DNA from 2 places in the uncultured Merdimmobilis sp. genome. Region 2 is predicted to be linked to the other one. Evidence: predicted binding sites of a transcription regulator. Region 2 holds the regulator's gene; the other holds the start of a gene.
What was found. Region 2 encodes HrcA, which represses chaperone genes, less so after heat shock. Its sites were predicted from a motif close to TGTTAGCACTCNNNNNNNNNGAGTGCTAACA; they were not measured.
Positions count from the first base shown of each region.

Region 1 (9,522 bases), on a different contig from region 2:
GAAGACTTGGGAGAGATTATCTCCAAAATGGTGGACGACGTGGTCAGCGAAGGGGTGGCACGGTACCTGCCCGAAGGGGTGGAACACAAGGATTGGAACCTCTCCGGCCTGCGGGAATACTTCCGCGGCTGGATCACCACCGAGGACGACCTGCGGTTTGACGACGAGGCCCTCCAGAAGACCAGCCGGGAGGAGATCACCCAGCAGCTGACCGAAAAAGCCCATGAGCTCTATGCCAGCCGGGAGGAGAAGTTCTCCAGCAATATCATGCGGGAGCTGGAGCGGATCATCCTCTTGAAAAACGTGGACTCCAAGTGGATGGATCACATTGACGCCATGGATGAGCTGAAGAAGGGCATCTACCTGCGCTCCTACGGCCAGAAGGACCCGGTTGTGGAGTACCGCATTGAGGGCTTTGAGATGTTCGACGAGCTGATCGCCTCCATCCGGGAAGATACTGTCAAGATGCTGCTCACCGTACAAATCCGCACCAGCGAGCCCCCAAAACGGGAACAGGTGGCAAAACCCTTGACCACCAACCAAGGGGATGGCACGGTGAAATCCACCCCGGCCAAGAAGGGCCACAAGGTGGGGCGCAACGATCCCTGCCCCTGCGGCAGCGGTAAGAAATACAAAAAATGCTGCGGCAAGGATGAGTAATCCCAGCCTAACACAGGTGTGAGAAAAGCGGAGCTGTTTTATGCAGCTCCGCTTTTTTTCATGGTGGAGGTATGGGTTTCTTTTGCCCCCTTTCCTTATCTTGAGAGAGGGGAGGGGTGAAACCCTGCCTGGATTTCAGGGAAACCTGGCCCCAAAGGGGTGCGCGGTTTTTATGTCCCCCCTTTCTTGTCCCGAGAGAGGGGAGGGGTGAAACCCTGCCTGGATTTCGGAGAAACCTGATCCCAAAGCGGGTGCGCGGTTTCTTTTGTCCTCCTTTTCTTTTCCCCAAAGAAAAGGAGGGAAGGTTGAAAAATCGGCCTTCTGCGTGTAGAATGGAGGATGTACATGAAATCCCAGACGATGAGGAGGACAATTATGGATAAAATGATGGAGAAAACCGCCGCGTACATCGACGCCCACCGGCAGGAAATGCTGGATTTGTGGGAAGAACTGGTGATGATTGAAAGCGGCAGTCAGCAGAAGGCCGGGGTGGATAAAGTCTGCGCCCGCCTGAAAGAGGAGATGGAAAAGGCCGGGGTCAAGACCCGGGTGGAGGAGATGGAAAAGGCTGGGAACTCCTTGATCGGATTGTGGGGAGAGGGCCGGCCGGAGAAACCCCTTCTGTTCCTGGGCCATATGGACACGGTATTCAATGAGGACGGTGTCACCAAAGAACGCCCCTTTACCATCAAGGACGGCATGGCTTACGGCCCCGGCGTGCTGGATATGAAGTCCGGCCTGATTATTGGCCTCTACGCCATGAAGGCACTGAAAGAAGCAGGCTATGACCAGCGGCCCATCAAGTTCCTCTACACCGGCGACGAGGAGCCCGGCCATGTCAACTCCACCGGCACCCAGCTTCACCTGGACGAGTGCGAAGGGGCGATGGCCGCCCTCAATTTTGAGACCGGCTATCCCCACGACGGCATCGTGGTGGAGCGCAAAGGCTCGGCCAACTTCACCGTAGAGGTGGAGGGGGTGGCCGCCCATGCGGGCAACTCCCCGGAAAAAGGCCGCAGCGCCATCCTGGAAATGGCCCACAAGATCATCGAGCTCCAGGCCCTCAATGATTTTGAGAAGGGTACCACCGTCAATGTGGGCCTCATCACCGGCGGCACCGTGGTCAATGCCGTTCCCAATTGCTGCACGGTAAAGGTCGATGTGCGATATGTCACCATGGATGCCCTAGAGGAGCTGCGGCCTAAGGTGGAGGCCATCTGCGCCAAAACTTTTGTGGACGGCACCAAAACTACCCTCACCTGGGAAAGGGCCGCCACTCCCATGCCCTGCAGCGAAGGCAATATGAAACTGCTGGAGGTTTTAAAGGCCACTGCCGAGGAGATCGGCTATCCCGGCCAGCTCTCCGCCCACAAGGTGGGAGGCTGGTCCGATTCCTGCATTGTCGCTTCCAAGGGGATCCCGGTGGTGGACGCCCTGGGCACCAAGGGTTCCTGGAACCACGCCCCCAATGAGTATGCCGAGGTGGAGTCCCTCTTTACCAGGGCCAAACTGGCAGCGGCGTTTGTCATCAACCTGAAAGACGACATCCAGTAGGCCAATGGAAAAACGGGAATTGGACGCCGTCAACATCGGGGAGAAGATCCAGGCATACCGGCAGCAGAAGGGGCTCAACATCAAGGAGCTCTCCCGGCTGGTGGGGATTTCCCCCTCAATGCTCAGCCAGATGGAGCGCAACCTAGCCAACCCCTCCATCAACACGTTAAAAGCCCTCTCCGCCGCGCTGGAGACCCCCCTCTATTACTTTTTTATGGGGGAGAGCCACAAAGAGGAAGTGGTGGTCCGCCCCCAGGACCGGAAGACTGTCGTCACCCCCCAGATCACCGAAGGGTCGTACCGTCTGCTGACCCCCGATGCCTCGGGGGAACTCTCCTTTTATGAAATGTACCTATCCCCTTTCCACGGCTCCACCGACCGCTCCATGGTCAGTGAGAGCGAGAAGGTCTGCCTGGTACAGGCCGGGGAGGTCACCCTGTTTATGGACGACCAGGAGTACCATCTCCTGCCGGGGGACAGTGCCCGCATCCCTCCCCGCAGCCGCCACGGGTGGCTGAACCGGGGGAAGGAGGAGGCCCGGGTGGTCATCGCCACAGCGGCCCCCTTGCTGTAGACAACGAGAAAAAGCCCCCCTACTTAGCCTTGGCGGCGGTGGGGGAGCTTTTTGCGTATTGGAAAGGGGGCTTTCCCGCGGTTTAGGTCTGGACAGCTCTGGTTTTGTTGAGGGAACTACCCGGCCCCTTAGGGGAGTTGCCGACAGAGAGAGGGAAATGGAGCCATCCGCCAGGGCACACATTGGGACATCGGGCTTTCCCTTTTCCTGGAAGGCAGATTGCACAGAAGGAAAACACCAAATTTGACGAAACCAACATAGATTTAATGTGATTTAATTTGAACGTAAAAACGTAAGAATGGGTGCAGTCGGTTTGTTCCCAGAAAACATACAAAGTTGGTGCATTCTGTCAGCGGAGTATGGACAGAGGCCGGGAAAATGCAGCAGAATCCCCTGTCGAAAAAGAGAGAATCTCGTTCAAGGGCAAAAAACTGCCAAAACCATCCAGCTATGCAGGGCGGAGGGGAAGTAGTAGAGAAAAAGGAACCGTCGGTTTAAACAGGGAATATCGCTGAAATTGGAAGAAAACAGTCGAATTTGACAACGAATGGAAGGGCCGGGGGATAGATTCCCCTTGCGCCCTTGACAAGTCAAAAATATCGTGTAGAATAGAATTAAATTATTAAATTTCATTGAATTTAATAGGCTAAAAACCATTCATGGAAAGGGGAAACATGATGAAAAAGCTAACAGAAATTCGTTGGCATGGCAGAGGCGGACAGGGCGCTAAGACCGCGTCTCTCCTGCTGGCAGACGTTGCTTTCAGCACCGGTCTTTACATCCAGGGCTTCCCAGAGTACGGCCCGGAGAGAATGGGCGCGCCCATCACCGCCTACAACCGCCTCTCCAATGAGCCCATCCGCGTACACTCCAACATTTACGAGCCCGACTACGTGGTGGTTGTGGATGAGACCCTGCTGGACTCTGTCGACGTCACCGCTGGCCTGAAACCGGAGGGCGGTATCGTCATCAACTCCGCCAAAGACCCCGCCGAGCTGCGCGCCAAGCTGAAGGGCTACACCGGCAAGGTGTATACCATCGACGCCAAGAAGATCTCCATCGAGTGCATCGGCAGAAACATGCCCAACACCCCCATGCTGGCTGCTGCGGTGAAAGCGAGCGGCTTCATGGATGAGAAGCTGTTCCTGGAGAACATGGAAGCTTCCTTCAAACACAAATTCGCTTCCAAACCCGAAGTCATCGCGGGCAATATGAAGGCCCTCGAAGTCTCCCTGAAGGAGGTTCAGTGCAATGGCTAAAGAAAATTTGATGAAAGATATCCACGAAAAGAGCGCCTACGCCGAGCTCACCCCCGGTGGTGACATCTACGGTTCCGGCAACTCCCGCTTCTTCAACACCGGCGAGTGGAGAACCGCTACCCCCGTGTTCGTTCCTGAAAACTGCAAACAGTGCCTCTTGTGCGTACCGGTCTGCCCCGACAGCGCTATCCCGGTGGTAGACGGCAAGAGAGGGGACTTTGATTATGACCACTGCAAAGGCTGCGGCATCTGCTTCAAAGTCTGCCCCTTCAAGGCAATTACCTTTAACAAAGACTAAGGAGGAGAGAACATGGCAATCAGAGAGAGATTATCGGGCAACGAGGCGGTCTCCTATGCCATCCGGCAGGTAAACCCCGATGTTATGCCCGCATTCCCCATCACCCCTTCCACCGAGATTCCACAGTTTATCTCCCAGTATGTCGCCAACGGCCAGATCGACACCATCTTTGTCCCCGTTGAGTCGGAGCACAGCGCAATGTCCGCTTCCATCGGCTCCGAGGCCGCCGGCGCCAGAACCATCACCGCCACCTCTTCCTGTGGTTTGGCCCTGATGTGGGAGATGCTGTATGTGGCCGCTTCCTGCCGCCTGCCCATCGTGCTGGCTTGCATCAACCGCGCCCTGTCCGGCCCCATCAACATCAACAACGACCATTCCGACTCCATGGGCGCCCGGGATGCCGGCTGGATCCAGATCTATGCTGAGAACGCCCAGGAGGCCTACGACAACTACATCATGAGCTTCCGCATCGGTGAGCACAAAGACGTTCTGCTGCCGGTTATGGCCTGCCAGGACGGCTTTATCACCAGCCACGCTGTGGACAACATCACCCTGTTGGAGGATGAGAAGGTCAAGGCGTTTGTCGGCGAGTACAAGCCGGAGAAATGCCTCCTGAACCCCGCCGAGGCCCTGTCTGTCGGCCCCTACGACACCGTCCATTACTACATGGAGCATAAAAAACAGCAGGCTGTCGCCATGCACAACGCCAAGAAGGTCATCCTGGACGTCGCCAAGGAATACGAGGAGCTGACCGGCCGCAAATACGGCTTCATCGAGGAGTACAAGATGGAAGATGCCGAGTATGCCATGGTCATCATCGGCTCCTCTGCCGGCACTGCTAAGGACGCTGTGGATGAGCTCAGAGCCCAGGGCGTCAAAGCCGGCCTGATCAAAGTCCGCGTGTACCGCCCCTTCCCCGGCGAGGAGATCGCCGCCGCCCTGAAGAACGTCAAGGCTGTGGCTATCATGGACAAGGCGGAGAGCTTCTCCGACATCGGCGGCCCCTTGGGCGCTGACGTCCGCGCTTCTATGTTCGGCGTCTGCAACAATGTGAAGGCCATCAACTTTGTCTACGGCCTGGGCGGCCGCGACGTGAAGGTGGACGACATCAAGTGCGCCTTCGGCAAGCTGGAAGAGGTTGTCAAAACCGATGCAATCCCCACAGGTTACCAGTACCTGGGAGTAAGAGAATAAGGAGGCGACAGGCATGGCTTACAACTTTAAAGAAGAGATGAGCAAACCCGAGCGTCTGTCGGGCGGCCACAGATTGTGTGCCGGCTGTGGCGCCGGTATCGCCGTAAGAGGTGTGCTTCGTGCGCTGGACGCCGATGAAAAAGCGGTTATCACCAGCGCCACCGGATGCCTGGAGGTATCCACCTGCATGTATCCCTATACCTCTTGGAACGATTCCTTTATCCACGCGGCGTTTGAGAACTCCGGCGCCACCTGCAGCGGTGTGGAATCCGCCTACCGCGCGCTGACCCAGAGAGGCAAGCTGAACGAGAAATATAAATTCATCGCCTTCGGCGGTGACGGCGGCACCTACGACATCGGCTTCCAGTCCCTGTCCGGCGCCATGGAGCGCGGCCACGATATGGTGTATGTCTGCTACGACAACGAAGCATACATGAACACCGGTATCCAGAGAGCCTCCTCCACCCCCAAATATGCCGAGACCACCACTTCTGCCGTGGGCAAATGCAGCCCTGGTAAGGCCCAGTCCCGCAAAGACCTGGCTGCGGTGATCGCCGCCCACGACATCCCCTATGTGGCCCAGACCACCTTTATCGGCAACTTCAAAGACCTGCATGAGAAGGCTTACAAGGCCATCCACACCCCTGGTGCGGCTTTCCTGAACGTCATGGCTCCCTGCCCCAGAGGTTGGAGATACCCCTCTGAGGACATGATGACCGTCTGCAAGATGGCTGTAGAGACCTGCTTCTGGCCTCTGTTTGAGGTGGAGAACGGCGTTTGGAAGCTGTCCTACCGTCCCAAGAACAAGCTGCCCATTGAGGAGTTCCTGAAGCTCCAGGGCCGGTTCAGACACCTGTTCAAACCCGGCAACGAAGCTCTGATCGCCGAGATCCAGAAGGATGTTGACGAGAAGTGGGCCCAGCTGCTGAAAAAATGTGGCGAAGAGCTGTAACTGCAAATAGGATACTACCCAACCGTTTCCCAATGGAGAAAAAGGGCCAGGCTTTTGCCTGGCCCTTTTGTTCTATTATGGGGAAACGCTGATTGGGGGGATAGAAAGAGCCCGGCAACAATTGCCGGGCTCTTTCTTGTTAGCCTTCGATGGAAATGTACTGGCTGGATTCGATGGCCTTGGGCTGTTTCTTGGGGACAGACAGCTTCAAGATGCCGTCCTCAAATTTGGCGCGGATCTCTTCTTGGGAGATGCCGTCCCCCACATAGAAGGTGCGGCAGCACTGGCCGGTGTAACGCTCTTGACGGATGTAACGGCCTTCTTTGTCGGTCTCATCTTTATCAAGACCCTTGGATGCGCTGATGGTTAGGTAACCATTTTTCAGCTGGGCCTGAATGTCCTCTTTCTTAAAACCAGGCAGGTCGATGGCCAGCTCATAGCTGGAATCGGTCTCCCGTACATCGGTTTTCATCAAGTTCTTGGCGTGTTTGCCATACAGAGGGTTGCGTTCCCCAAAAAAGGTTTTTTCAATGGGGGATTCAAACCAATCATCAAACAAGTTTTCTCCAAAGATGCTAGGCAACATACTTCATTCCTCCTATTCACGATGGATATTGCCTGCCAGGGGGGACCTTTCTGGGCCCCTTTCCTTGGTACGCCTTTAGAATACCACTGGGATTTAGCACTGTCAACACTAGAGTGCTAAAATTAACATTTTCCTCAAAAATTGTTTTCATTTCATGCAATAAGAGACAAGAGGGCCTAGGCGCAGCAAAAGGGCACCCGTAGAAACGGGTGCCCTTTTGCCTTTTAGACTACTGGCTCTATATGACGTGACAGCCAATCCCGATAGACGGCCAGCTGCTGGGGGGTGTGGAAAAAGTGCTCCCCGCCTTCCAGAACCTGCAAATCGCAGGAGAACCGCCGGGCAAAGGCATGCACCACCTCCGGCTCGCTTAGGGTATCCTGGGAGCTGCACAGGATGGCAGTCGGGGCATCCCACTGGTCGATGGGATGGCCCTTTACATAACGGTAATAGTCCCAATACAGGGTTTGACCCATGGGGGTGGGAATTTCCCCCTCTGCTTCCAGCTGCTGGGGGGTGACCTGGAACCAGCCCATCATATTCCCGATGAGCCGCTCCATATCCACCACTGGGGAAAGGAACAGGGCCTGCTCCAAGGGGAATCCCCGGCAGGCGAGGAGGCCGAAATATGCTCCTAAGCTGCACCCGAATAGCCGGATGTGGGAGGCCAGGGTTTGGGCGTAGGCCATGACCTGAACCAGTTCCGGGACACAGGTCTGCGCCTTACACAGGGCGGGATGGCCTTGGCGGTCCCCATGCTCCGGGAGGTCGAAACTGAGGACCCGGTAGCCTTTGGGCACTGCCTCCCGGGCCAGCAGGGCGATGACCTCATCCCCTTTGTGGGAGCCGCTGCCGTGGACCGCCACAATCAGCTGGCTGGAGGGGGCACCCCACAGGAGGGCGGGGATTTCCCCGATAAAAATAGGGGTTGTGTCCATAAAATATCCTCCTTTCGAGGACAAAGAAAGGCAGGGATTCCCCCGCCAGGTGGAATTACCAAGAGGGTTCCTCCCCACCTGCTGCCAGCAGGAAAATGGGGTTCTGCGCCATCAAAAGATGGCTGCTGCCCAGGAGTTTGGCCCGGCTCACCCCGATTTGGACCCACTCTGCGCCGGATAAGCCCAGCCGGGTGAGGAGGGTTGTTCCCTGGGCGAGGGTCTCCAGAGTCACAGCGCTGATTGCCACCCGGCACCGGGGGTTTTTTTCAAGCACAGCCTCCAGAATCCCTTGCAGCTCCCCTTTGGAGCCGCCTACAAACACCGCGTCAGGCGGGGGGAGGGGTTTCAAAGAACCCGGCGCCCGGCCAGGAACCACCTCCATGTTGTAAGCGCCGAAGCGCTCCCGGTTGGCGGCGATCAGCTCCAGGGCGGCGGGATTTTCCTCTATAGCGTAGATCCTGCCCCAGTGGGCGGCAAGGGACATTTCTACCGAAACCGACCCGGTGCCCGCCCCCACGTCGTAGGCGACGCTGTGGGGGGAAAGGCGCAGCTTGGAGAGGATAACCGCCCGCACCTCCGCCTTGGTCATGGGGACTTCTCCCCGCAGAAAGGCGCTGTCGGGGATGCCAAAAGAGCCAAATTCCCGCCGGAAGGACGGTTTTTGCCGCCGGGCGAGGAGGGCGCTTAAAGAGGGGAACGGCCGATGGGCGATCTCTTTGGCTGTGGCGGTGACCACTTCTTCTTCCGGGTAAGAGAGGTTGGATGCCACCGTCACTAGGGTGTCCCCCAGGCCCGCCCGGCAGAACTCCCCGCAGATGGCGCCGGGGGTCCACTTCCCCCCAGTGAGGTAAAAAACCGATGGATGGTTGAGCAGCGGGGCGAGGACGTCTGTATCCACCCCATGGGCGCTGACCAGGCAAAATTCCTGCCAGGGAATCCCCAGCCGGGCCGCGAGGGCCTGCACCGTGGAGATGCCGGGAAGCACCTCTACTGGGATGCCGTGCTCCTCCAACAAGGGGAGGAGCTGCCGCGCACCGCTGTAAAAGCCGGTGTCGCCGCTGTAGGCCACCACTGCCCGGCGGCATCCGGGGTGGCTTTGGAGGAAGGAGAGAATCTCCCCTGGGGCATAGGTAGCGACCCGCTCCCCGCAGAAGCCGGGGATGCTATCCAGCACTCGCCTGGCCCCCAGAAGGACATCCGCTTCCCCCAGGGCGGCTTGGGCTTTGGTGGTCAGGGAGCCATTCCCCATGCCGACGCCCAACAGTGTTACTTTCATAAAGTTCCCCCCTTACTGGTTCATCCCGTAGCCACGGGGGGTGACCAGCCGATCCCCCACCCGGCGGGTGGAGCTGTTGCCGATGAACACGGTGGTGAACATGTCCAGGTTGTCCGTCTCCCGCAGCTCCCCAAGGGTGAGGATGGCCGATTCCTCCCCTGCCCGGCCGATGTTCCGGGCCCAGCCGCAGAGCCGGTCGCCGGGGAGGACCTCCAGCAGGGCGTCGCAGGC
Region 1 is NZ_CABRJC010000004.1:41,334-50,855, forward strand. It holds gene secA (preprotein translocase subunit SecA) at 1-660, shown strand, start outside; gene RDQ42_RS03730 (M20 family metallopeptidase) at 1,036-2,214, shown strand; gene RDQ42_RS03735 (XRE family transcriptional regulator) at 2,219-2,788, shown strand; gene RDQ42_RS03740 (2-oxoacid:acceptor oxidoreductase family protein) at 3,466-4,047, shown strand; gene RDQ42_RS03745 (4Fe-4S dicluster domain-containing protein) at 4,040-4,345, shown strand; gene porA (pyruvate ferredoxin oxidoreductase) at 4,358-5,539, shown strand; gene RDQ42_RS03755 (thiamine pyrophosphate-dependent enzyme) at 5,553-6,491, shown strand; gene RDQ42_RS03760 (Hsp20/alpha crystallin family protein) at 6,631-7,077, opposite strand; gene RDQ42_RS03765 (carboxylesterase) at 7,302-8,015, opposite strand; gene cbiE (precorrin-6y C5,15-methyltransferase (decarboxylating) subunit CbiE) at 8,071-9,291, opposite strand; gene cobJ (precorrin-3B C(17)-methyltransferase) at 9,304-9,522, opposite strand, start outside.
Region 1: RDQ42_RS03760 (Hsp20/alpha crystallin family protein) is a predicted target of HrcA. The motif match lies at 7,169-7,199, and genes of this name have one in related genera.

Region 2 (9,522 bases):
GTGGAGCTGCCGCTGGACGAGTTACCGCCGCCGCCGCAGCCGGCCATGGAGAGTGTCATCGCGGCTGCCAGCACAGCAGCCAGAGTTCGTTTGAGTTTCATGTTGATCCTCCTTTAATTTGTGTATGATGGTACGCCGCCTATGCGGCGTGGAAGCCCGAAATTAACCCTTGACTGCCCCGGCGGTCAACCCGGCGACCAGCTGTTTCTGGCCTAAGATAAAGGCCAGGATAGAAGGGGCAAGAACCATGATGACGCCAGCCATAATCGGTCCGAAGGCGTTGCCCTCGGCGTTTTGCAGCATGCCCATACCGATCTGGACAGTGCGGTACTCCTTGCTGTCGGTGACCAGCAGAGGCCACAGGTACTGGTTCCAGGACTGGAGGAAGGTGTATACCCCCAGGGCCCCCAGAGAGGGCTTGGTCAGTGGAAGGGCGATGCTGATAAAGAACCGGAAGGTGGAACAGCCGTCAATCTTGGCGGCCTCATTGAGCTCGGTGGGGAGCTGTAAAAAGGCTTGGCGCATGTTGAAAACACAGAAAGCGGAGGTCAGGTAGGGCAGGATCAGCGCTTGGTAGCTGTCGGTCATGCCCAGGCCGCTGATGGTCAGGTAGTTGGCGATGATGATGGCCTGGCTGGGGATCATCATGGTGCAGAGCATCAGCATAAAGATGGCCTTTTTGCCTTTGAATTCCAGGATGGAGAAGGCGTAGGCGGCCAGTGCGCCGGTAAACAGCTGCCCGATGGTGACCACAGTGGCCACAAACAGGGAGTTGAGGATGAACCGGAAGATGGGGGCCATCCGCAGGGCATCGGTGTAGTTTTGGGTATAAAGGCCGCTGGGCAAGAGCCGGGGCGGGTACTGGAAGATCTCGCTGGGGGTCATCAAGCTGACGCTGAACGCGTACAGGATGGGAAGGACGATACACAGAGCGACCACGCAGTTGACTGCCAGCAGGATCCATTTGGTGGATTTGTTTTGTACCATTAGTAGGTCACCTTCTTTTCAAGACGGAACTGAACCAAGGTCAGCGCCAGGATGATGAAGAACAGAATTACCGACTCCGCGCAGGCGAGGCCGAACCGGTTGTTGAAGAACGCCTCCTGGTAGATGGAGTAAACGATGACATAAGTGCTCTGGCCAGGGCCGCCCTTGGTCATCAAGTTGATCTGGGCAAAGGATTGGAAAGAGTTGATCACATTGATGATGAGCAGGAAGAACAAGGTGGGAGAGATGCAAGGCAGGGTGATAGAGAGGTGCTTGCGGAAGAACCCAGCTCCCTCCAGGGAGGCGCTTTCATACAGTTCCGGCGGGACCGATTGAAGGGCGGCCAGGATAAAGATAAAGTTGAGGCCGATGTTCATCCACACGGTGACCATCACCACCGAGAAGAGGGCCCACTTGTCCGAGATCAGCCAGCCGATGTCGGTGCCCAGCAGGTAGTTCAGAATGCCGATGGAGGGGTGGAACACAAAGATGAAGATGATGGACGCCGCCGCCGAGGAAATGGCCATGGGCAGCGAATAGATCGTCCGGAAGAGGCCGGTGCCGGGGATTTTCTCATTGGCCAGTACACCGGTGATAAATCCGGCCGCGATGGAGAAAAAGACCACCATCAGCGAGTATTTAACGGTGACAAATAGGCTGTTGCGAAAGGCTTCCGAAGTGAGCAGGCTGGTGAAGTTGGAAAAGCCCACAAACTTGCTGATTTCCCCCTTGGGGGTGGTGGAATGGAGGCTTAAAAACAGCGTTTTGGCAAAGGGGAAAAACACAAAACAACAGAAGAGGATGAGGGCGGGGGTTATGTACAGATAAGGTTCAATCTTCTGGAAAGGCGTTTTGTGTATGGCGTTCTTTTGGGGGTTCTGCGGGGATGTTTTCGCGGCAACAGCCGACTTTTTCATAGTTGATGTTCCTCCTTGGCAAAGCGGCCGGCTAAGCGGCCCGTTTTGGCTGAAAAAAAGCAATATAAAACTGGCCGTTGATGGGGAAAAGGACAGCTATATTGCAAAAATATGGTATAACAACGGCTAATGGCATTCCGTTTTCTAAATTATAGCATAGGGTTTTGTGAATTTCAATTCAATCCTTTACAACTTGCTCACAGTTTGTTCCGGAATTACCCAAATTTTTGAAAAAAAGATCCGCAGATTGTAAATTTTTTTGACGGTTTTTCACTATTTTGTTGAAATACTTTGTTTTTAATGCAAATATTTGGCGATGTTAATTGGTAAAAAACACGAATCTTTTCTCTTGTGAAAATTGACAAAAGATTAACTGAGTGGGCCAATTTTCTGCCTTTTATTTATAAGGTGAATGCTGGTGGTCTCCCTTGACTGGGCATGTACCTATGGGGAAAAAACTTCCAGGCCCGCCCTTATATTTGTTGTAGCAGGTTGTCCTATCCGCAGGGCTTGCCCTGATTGTAGCATATCCCTGTGGGGACAAAGGGGGAAAACCGCCGCAGCCTCCACACGGAATTGGAAATTTTAACTAGGGGGATGAGGACTCCTACAATCATTGGCTAAAATACGGAAAACACCAGGGAAACCGCAGTATCCTTCCCCATGATGGCCCACAGTGCGCATAAGGGGGAAAGAGCTGGTGAACACTACATCTGGCAGAGAGAATAAATGAGTGCTAAATAATTTATGAATTATTTATGAAAGCTATTGACTTTCAGGAATTGGAATGCTAAATTATAGTTGTTAGCAGTCATACAGAAAGAGTGCTAAATCCAATACCAGAGAAAAGAGGCGATGACAGATGCAGATGGATGACCGAAAGATGCGGGTTCTCACAGCTGTCATCGAAGTGTACACCCACACCGGCGAGCCAGTGGGCTCCAAACTGGTCTCTGAGCAGATGGACGTCTCCTCCGCCACGGTGCGCAACGAGATGGCTGCCCTCTTCAACATGGGCCTTTTGGAACAGCCCCACACCTCCGCTGGGCGGCTGCCCAGCTACACCGGGTACCGCCTGTATCTGGATCAGCTGATGCAAACCCTCCCCCTCACCCCCAAAGAACGGGGCGGGGTGGACGCCCTCTTCAATGTGCGGGACCCCGATCCCGACAAGCTGCTGGAGGACGCGGCCCAGGCGCTGGCCCAGTTTACCGGCTGCGCCGCTTTTACAGCCACCATGCCCCCAGAGGCGGTGACAGTGAAACAGGTGGGAATCCTCCCCTCCCGCAGCAAAGCGGTGGTGATTTTGATCATCGCATCCAACGGGGTGGTGAAAAGCCGGGTTTGCCGGCTGGATTTCGCCTTGACCCCGGAGCTTTTAGAGATTTACAACCGGTTTGCCACCGCGACGCTGGTGGATAAATCCCTGGGGGAAATCTCCAAGATTTACCTCAATTCGGTGGCGGTGTCCTCCGGCGGGTACGCCCGGGTGCTCACCCCCATACTAAGTGGTGTCTATGACCTCTGCCAGGAGATCAGCCAGGGGCAGTTCGCCCTCAGCGGCGAGGCAAACCTCCTCAGTTACAAAGAATTCCAGCCTATCGCTTATGAGGTGCTGGAGTTTTTGGGGGATCGGAAGAATGTCCTGTCCCTGGTCCAAAAGGCCCAAGGCCGCACCACAGTGACCATCGGCCGGGAGAACAGCCACCCGGTGCTGTATGACAGCGCGGTGGTAGTCACCCGGTACCGAATCGCCGGTGGGGCCACCGGGGCGGTGGGGCTTATCGGGCCTGTCCGCCAGAACTACGCCAAGATGATCCCCTATTTGGAGTATTTCTCCGACACACTGGGCTCCCTCTTGGCGGAGACCTATGATGAACAACAATAATCCGAAAGGGGAAAGATACTTGGATACGAAAAAACAAGATCCACAGGTGGAAGATACCGAGCTCCCACAGGTGGAAGAGGCCGAAAGCAAGCCCCAGGAGGCGGCGGAGGAACCCACAGCGCTGGAACAGCTGGAAGAAGAATACCGCCAGCTCAACGACCGCTACTTGAGAACCCTTGCGGAGTATGACAACTTCCGAAAGCGGTCTTCCAAGGAGCGGGAAGCCATCTACCCAGAGGCGAAAGCCGATACGGTAAAGGAGTTCCTCACCGTGGCGGACAGCTTCTCTCGGGCGTTGAGTTTTGAATGCGCTGACGCCGAGTTCAAAAAAGGGATGGAAATGATCCATACCGCCCTGTTGGGGGCGTTTCAAAAGTTGGGGGTGGAGGCTTTCGGGAAACCGGGAGAGACCTTCGACCCCAGCCTGCACAACGCCGTGATGCATGTGGAGGATGATTCCCTGGGCGAAAATACCATCGCCGAAGTGTTCCAGGAGGGATACCGCATGGGGGATAAAGTCCTTCGCTACGCCATGGTGAAGGTGGCAAATTAACGGTGCATACTTCTAAAATTTAGATATATCAATTGAAACATCAGGAGGAATTGAGCTATGAGTAAAATTATCGGCATTGACCTTGGTACCACAAACTCTTGCGTATCCGTCATGGAGGGCGGCGAGGCCGTTGTTATCGCCAATGCGGAAGGCGCCCGCACCACCCCCTCGGTAGTTGCGTTTTCCAAAACCGGTGAGCGGATGGTAGGCCAGGTGGCAAAACGCCAGGCCATCACCAACCCGGATCGGACTATCAGCTCCATCAAACGCCACATGGGCAGCGATTATAAAGTGTCCATTGACGGCAAATCCTACTCCCCCCAAGAGATCTCGGCTATGATCCTGCAAAAGCTGAAAGCGGATGCGGAGGCTTATCTGGGTGAGAAGGTCTATGACGCGGTTATCACCGTCCCTGCTTACTTCACCGACGCCCAGCGCCAGGCCACCAAGGATGCAGGCAAAATCGCCGGCCTGGAAGTGAAGAGAATCATCAACGAGCCCACCGCTGCGGCTTTGGCGTACGGTGTGGACAAAGAGCAGGATCAGAAGGTCATGGTCTATGACTTGGGCGGCGGCACCTTCGATGTCTCCATCATCGAGATGGGCGACGGGGTACAGGAAGTTCTGGCCACCGCAGGCAACAACCGGCTGGGCGGCGACGACTTCGACGAGCGGATCATGAACTACCTGATCAGCGAGTTTAAGAAGGAGTCCGGCGTGGACCTGACCGGCGACAAGATGGCTATGCAGCGGCTGAAAGAGGCTGCCGAGAAGGCGAAGATCGAGCTGTCCGGCATGACCACCGCCAGCATCAACCTGCCCTTCATCACCGCCGATGCCACCGGCCCCAAACACCTGGATCTCTCCTTGACCCGCGCCAAATTCAACGAGCTGACCGCCGACCTGGTGGAGGCCACCATGAACCCGGTTCGCCAGGCGATGAGCGACGCTGGCCTGAAACCCTCTGATATCGACAAGGTCCTGCTGGTGGGCGGTTCCTCCAGAATTCCCGCGGTTCAGGATGCGGTCAAAGGCTTCATGGGCAAAGACCCCTTCAAAGGCATTAATCCTGATGAGTGCGTTGCCATTGGCGCAGCCATCCAGGGCGGCGTTTTGGGCGGCGAGGTCAAGGGCCTGCTGCTGCTGGATGTCACCCCCCTGTCCCTGGGCCTGGAGACCCTGGGCGGCGTAGCCACCAAGATCATCGAGCGCAACACCACCATCCCCACCAAGAAATCCCAGATCTTCTCCACCGCTGCCGACGGCCAGACCTCGGTGGATATCCATGTGCTCCAAGGCGAGCGGGAGATGGCTAAGGACAACAAGACCTTGGGTATGTTCCGGTTGGAGGGCATCCCCGCCGCTCCCAGAGGGGTTCCTCAAATCGAGGTGACCTTCGACATCGACGCCAACGGCATTGTCCATGTCACCGCCAAAGATTTGGGCACCGGCAAGGAGCAGAACATCACCATCACCTCCTCCACCAACATGAGCAAGGAGGACATCGAAAAGGCCGTCCACGAGGCAGAGCAGTTTGCCGCCGAGGATAAGAAGCGCCGTGAGGAAGTCGATACCCGCAATGCCGCCGACCAGATGGTGTTCCAAACGGAAAAGACCATCAAAGACCTGGGCGACAAGATCGACTCCGTGGATAAATCCGAGCTGGAGAGCAAGATCACCGCGCTGAAGGAGGCCTTGAAGGGCACCAGCACCGAGGAGATCAAAGCCAAACAGGAGGATTTGCAGAAGAAATTCTACGAGGTTTCCGAGAAGATTTACAAGGCGGCTGCTCCCCAGGGCGATCCCACCGGAGGCGCAGGTTTTGACGGAAATGCAGCTGGCAACGCCGGAAGCACCGGGGCCGGTGACGGCTTTGTAGACGCGGACTTCAAAGAAGTAGACGACGAAAAGTAACCGGATAACACAACAAAATAAGGCTTGCGGGAATGCTTCCTGCAGCCTTATTTTGCTGAACGGGAGGGAATCTTTCCCCCGCCGTAGCAAAACCGGCCCGGTTGTGCTATACTAGAGGCATCTGCTGTCAGCAGAAGAAAGCCCCTGGTGCCAGCACACCTGGATATGGCTACATTTTTAGACAAAAGGGTGATCGAGTTTGCCGGATAAAAGAGATTATTATGAAGTCCTTGGGATCCAGAAGGGCGCCTCGGACGACGAGATAAAAAAAGCCTACCGAAAGTTGGCAAAGCAATACCATCCCGATCTCAACCCCGGCGACAAGGACGCCGAGGCGAAGTTTAAGGAAGTCAATGAAGCCTATGAAATCCTCTCTGATAAGGAGAAGAAAGCCCGCTACGACCAGTTCGGCTTTGCTGGGGTGGACCCCAGCTATGGCGGAGGGCAGGGCGCTTACGGCGCCGGTGGCTTCGGGTTTGACGACCTGGGGGATATTTTTGAATCCTTCTTTGGGGGAGCCGGCGGCTTTGGCGGCTTCGGCGGGTCTACGCGGGCCCGCAACCCCAATGCCCCGTTGCGGGGGAACGATGTCAACATCAGCCTGCCCCTCTCCTTTATGGAGGCGGCTTTGGGCTGTAAAAAAGAAATCAGTGTCACCCGGTTGGAGGGCTGTGCCACCTGCGGCGGCACCGGGGCCAAACCCGGCACCTCCCCGGAGACCTGCCCGGACTGCCGGGGCACCGGCCAAGTGCGGGTACAGCAACGCACCCCCTTTGGGGTGATTCAGACCAGCAAGACCTGTCCCAAATGCGGCGGCACAGGCAAGGTGATCAAAGACCCTTGCCCGGACTGCAAAGGCCAGGGGCGGATCCGCCGGACCAAAAAGCTGGAGGTCAGCGTGCCAGCCGGCATCGACGACGGCCAGACCTTTGTCCTGCGGGGCCAAGGCGACCAGGGGATCAACGGCGGCCCGGCCGGCGATGTGAACATCACCGTATCGGTGCGGCCCGACCCGCTGTTTGAACGGGATGGCTACGATGTGTGGTGCGACATCCCCATCACCTTCACCCAAGCGGCGCTGGGGGATGAGATCGTCGTCCCCACCATCGACGGCAAGGTGAAGTACAACATCCCCGAGGGCACACAGCCCGGCACGGTGTTCCGCCTGCGGAACAAAGGCATCAGCTATGTCAACGGCCGGGGCCGGGGCGACCAGTATGTCCGGGTCAACTTGGAGGTGCCACGCAACCTGAGCGGCAAACAGAAGGATGCCCTCAAAGAGTTTGAAAAACTCTCGGGGGATAAAAACTATGAGAAGCGCAAAAGCTTCTTCGAGCGGCTCAAAGACGCGGTAAAAGGCGACGAGTAAACGGTATAAAGCAATATAGCAGCGGGGGTTCTGTTTAGAGCCCCCGCTGTTTTTTAGCCCCCAAATGAAAGAGGAGACCAAGGGCGGCCCCCTTGTTTCCCGCGGGCTTTTCCCGTATAATAGCGATAGAGCCTGCATGGGCTGGGGAGGACAGTATGGAACAGATCAAAGTTTGGACCAAACAGCATAAAAACGTGTTGGAAGAGCTGAAGAAGACCGGGCGCTACACCGCCAAACGGCAGTACATCGCCATGGATATGCAGGAGCATGCGGATCTGGTTCTGGAGGCTTACGACTGGCTGGTCAAGCATGGGCCGGACGCGGGCAACCGCCCGCCAGATGCGGATTACCCAGTGTGGGTCTCTTTTCAAAGCGAGGCGACCATGCTCCCCAGTGAAGGGACGGTCATCCTGGAGCTGGAGCTGGATCCTGCCATCATCACCCCTGTCAACATCGAAAAATGGGGGACCATCCTCAATTATTCGTATATCCCCAAGGACCCCCAGGACGCCAAGCGCCATCGGGCGCTCCTGGAGGAGTACGGGGTCAGCGACGCCAAAGCTTACATGTCCCAGTTTTACCCGGAGATCAAGCGGGAGATTGTGGACAGTTGGGACCGGCTGTTTGACGACAGCATCATTTTGGGGAATAAAGCAAAATATGGGACTATCTGGGAGGTGAAATGGGAATGGGTGACCAGCGTGGCACAATACGGCTCTACACCTGTCAAACCGACGCGGTGCTAGAGGCCATCCGGCGGGATGGCGTCTGCTTCTCCAAAGAGGAGTATGTCCGCCGCAAATACGAGGAAAGCGCCCCCATTTTTTTAACCGCCTACCGTTGGTTTGTAGGGGAGGCCCAGCGGTTTGTCCCCAAACCCCCAGGGGCCCAGTTCCCCTATTGGGCGTTTCAGGATTTGTACAGCATGGATCAAAGCGGCGGCCATGTCCTAGCCTTGGATGTCCCCCGGGAAGAGGCGGTCCTATTTGACTTATATGACTGGAATAAGATCGTCTGCCTCAAGTACCTGGGGGAGACAGAGAAGGAAGAAAAGGCATTCCACCAGATGCTGGCCCAGTGCGGCGCCAATGAAAACCAGGTGATGCTCACCGCCTTTTACCCTCAGTGGAAGCAGGAGATCTTAGAGAGTTGGGGGCGGCTTTTCCGCCACCACGAAAGGATCAAGGCTGGGGACAACACCAGTGTGGGAAGCGTCCAGGCCGGGCTGTGGCAGATCAAAGCGGAGTGGATCGCCCAGCGGTGATCCTATTTGCAAAACAAGGACCGGCGGCTGCAGCCGCCGCAAGATAGAGGAGGCATCCCTATGGATTGGACCGAAGTAAAAATCAACATCCCCACCCGTTGGGTGGATGGGGCGTCTGCCATCGCTCAGATGGTGGTCCCCTACGGCATTTACATCGAGGATTATTCCGATTTGGTCACCGAGGCGCCCAAAATCGCCCACATCGACCTGATCGATGAAGAGCTGCTCCAAAAGGATCGGGAGCATGCGGTGATCCACATCTATATCAGCCCGGAGGAGAACCCCGCGGAAGCGGTCTCCTTCCTCCACGAGCGGCTGCAAAGCGAGGGAATCCCCCATGAGATCGACACCGAGAGCGTCCAAGAGGAAGCCTGGGCCACCGCCTGGAAAAAGTATTACCACCCCATCAAGCTGGGCCAGCACCTGGTCATCTGCCCTTCTTGGGAGGAGGTGGACTGCGCCCCCGACGAGGTGAAGATCACCCTGGACCCGGGCATGGCCTTCGGCACCGGCACCCACCACACCACCCAGCTCTGTTTGGAACAGCTGGAGGAAAATATCAAGCCTGGCTGTTCTATCCTGGACATGGGGTGCGGAAGCGGCATCCTCTCCATTGGGGGGATTCTGCTG
Region 2 is NZ_CABRJC010000002.1:128,849-138,370, forward strand. It holds gene RDQ42_RS02015 (ABC transporter substrate-binding protein) at 1-101, opposite strand, end outside; gene RDQ42_RS02020 (carbohydrate ABC transporter permease) at 163-987, opposite strand; gene RDQ42_RS02025 (carbohydrate ABC transporter permease) at 987-1,904, opposite strand; gene hrcA (heat-inducible transcriptional repressor HrcA) at 2,767-3,792, shown strand; gene grpE (nucleotide exchange factor GrpE) at 3,812-4,345, shown strand; gene dnaK (molecular chaperone DnaK) at 4,403-6,259, shown strand; gene dnaJ (molecular chaperone DnaJ) at 6,459-7,628, shown strand; gene RDQ42_RS02050 (DUF3841 domain-containing protein) at 7,784-8,374, shown strand; gene RDQ42_RS02055 (DUF3841 domain-containing protein) at 8,317-8,892, shown strand; gene prmA (50S ribosomal protein L11 methyltransferase) at 8,953-9,522, shown strand, end outside.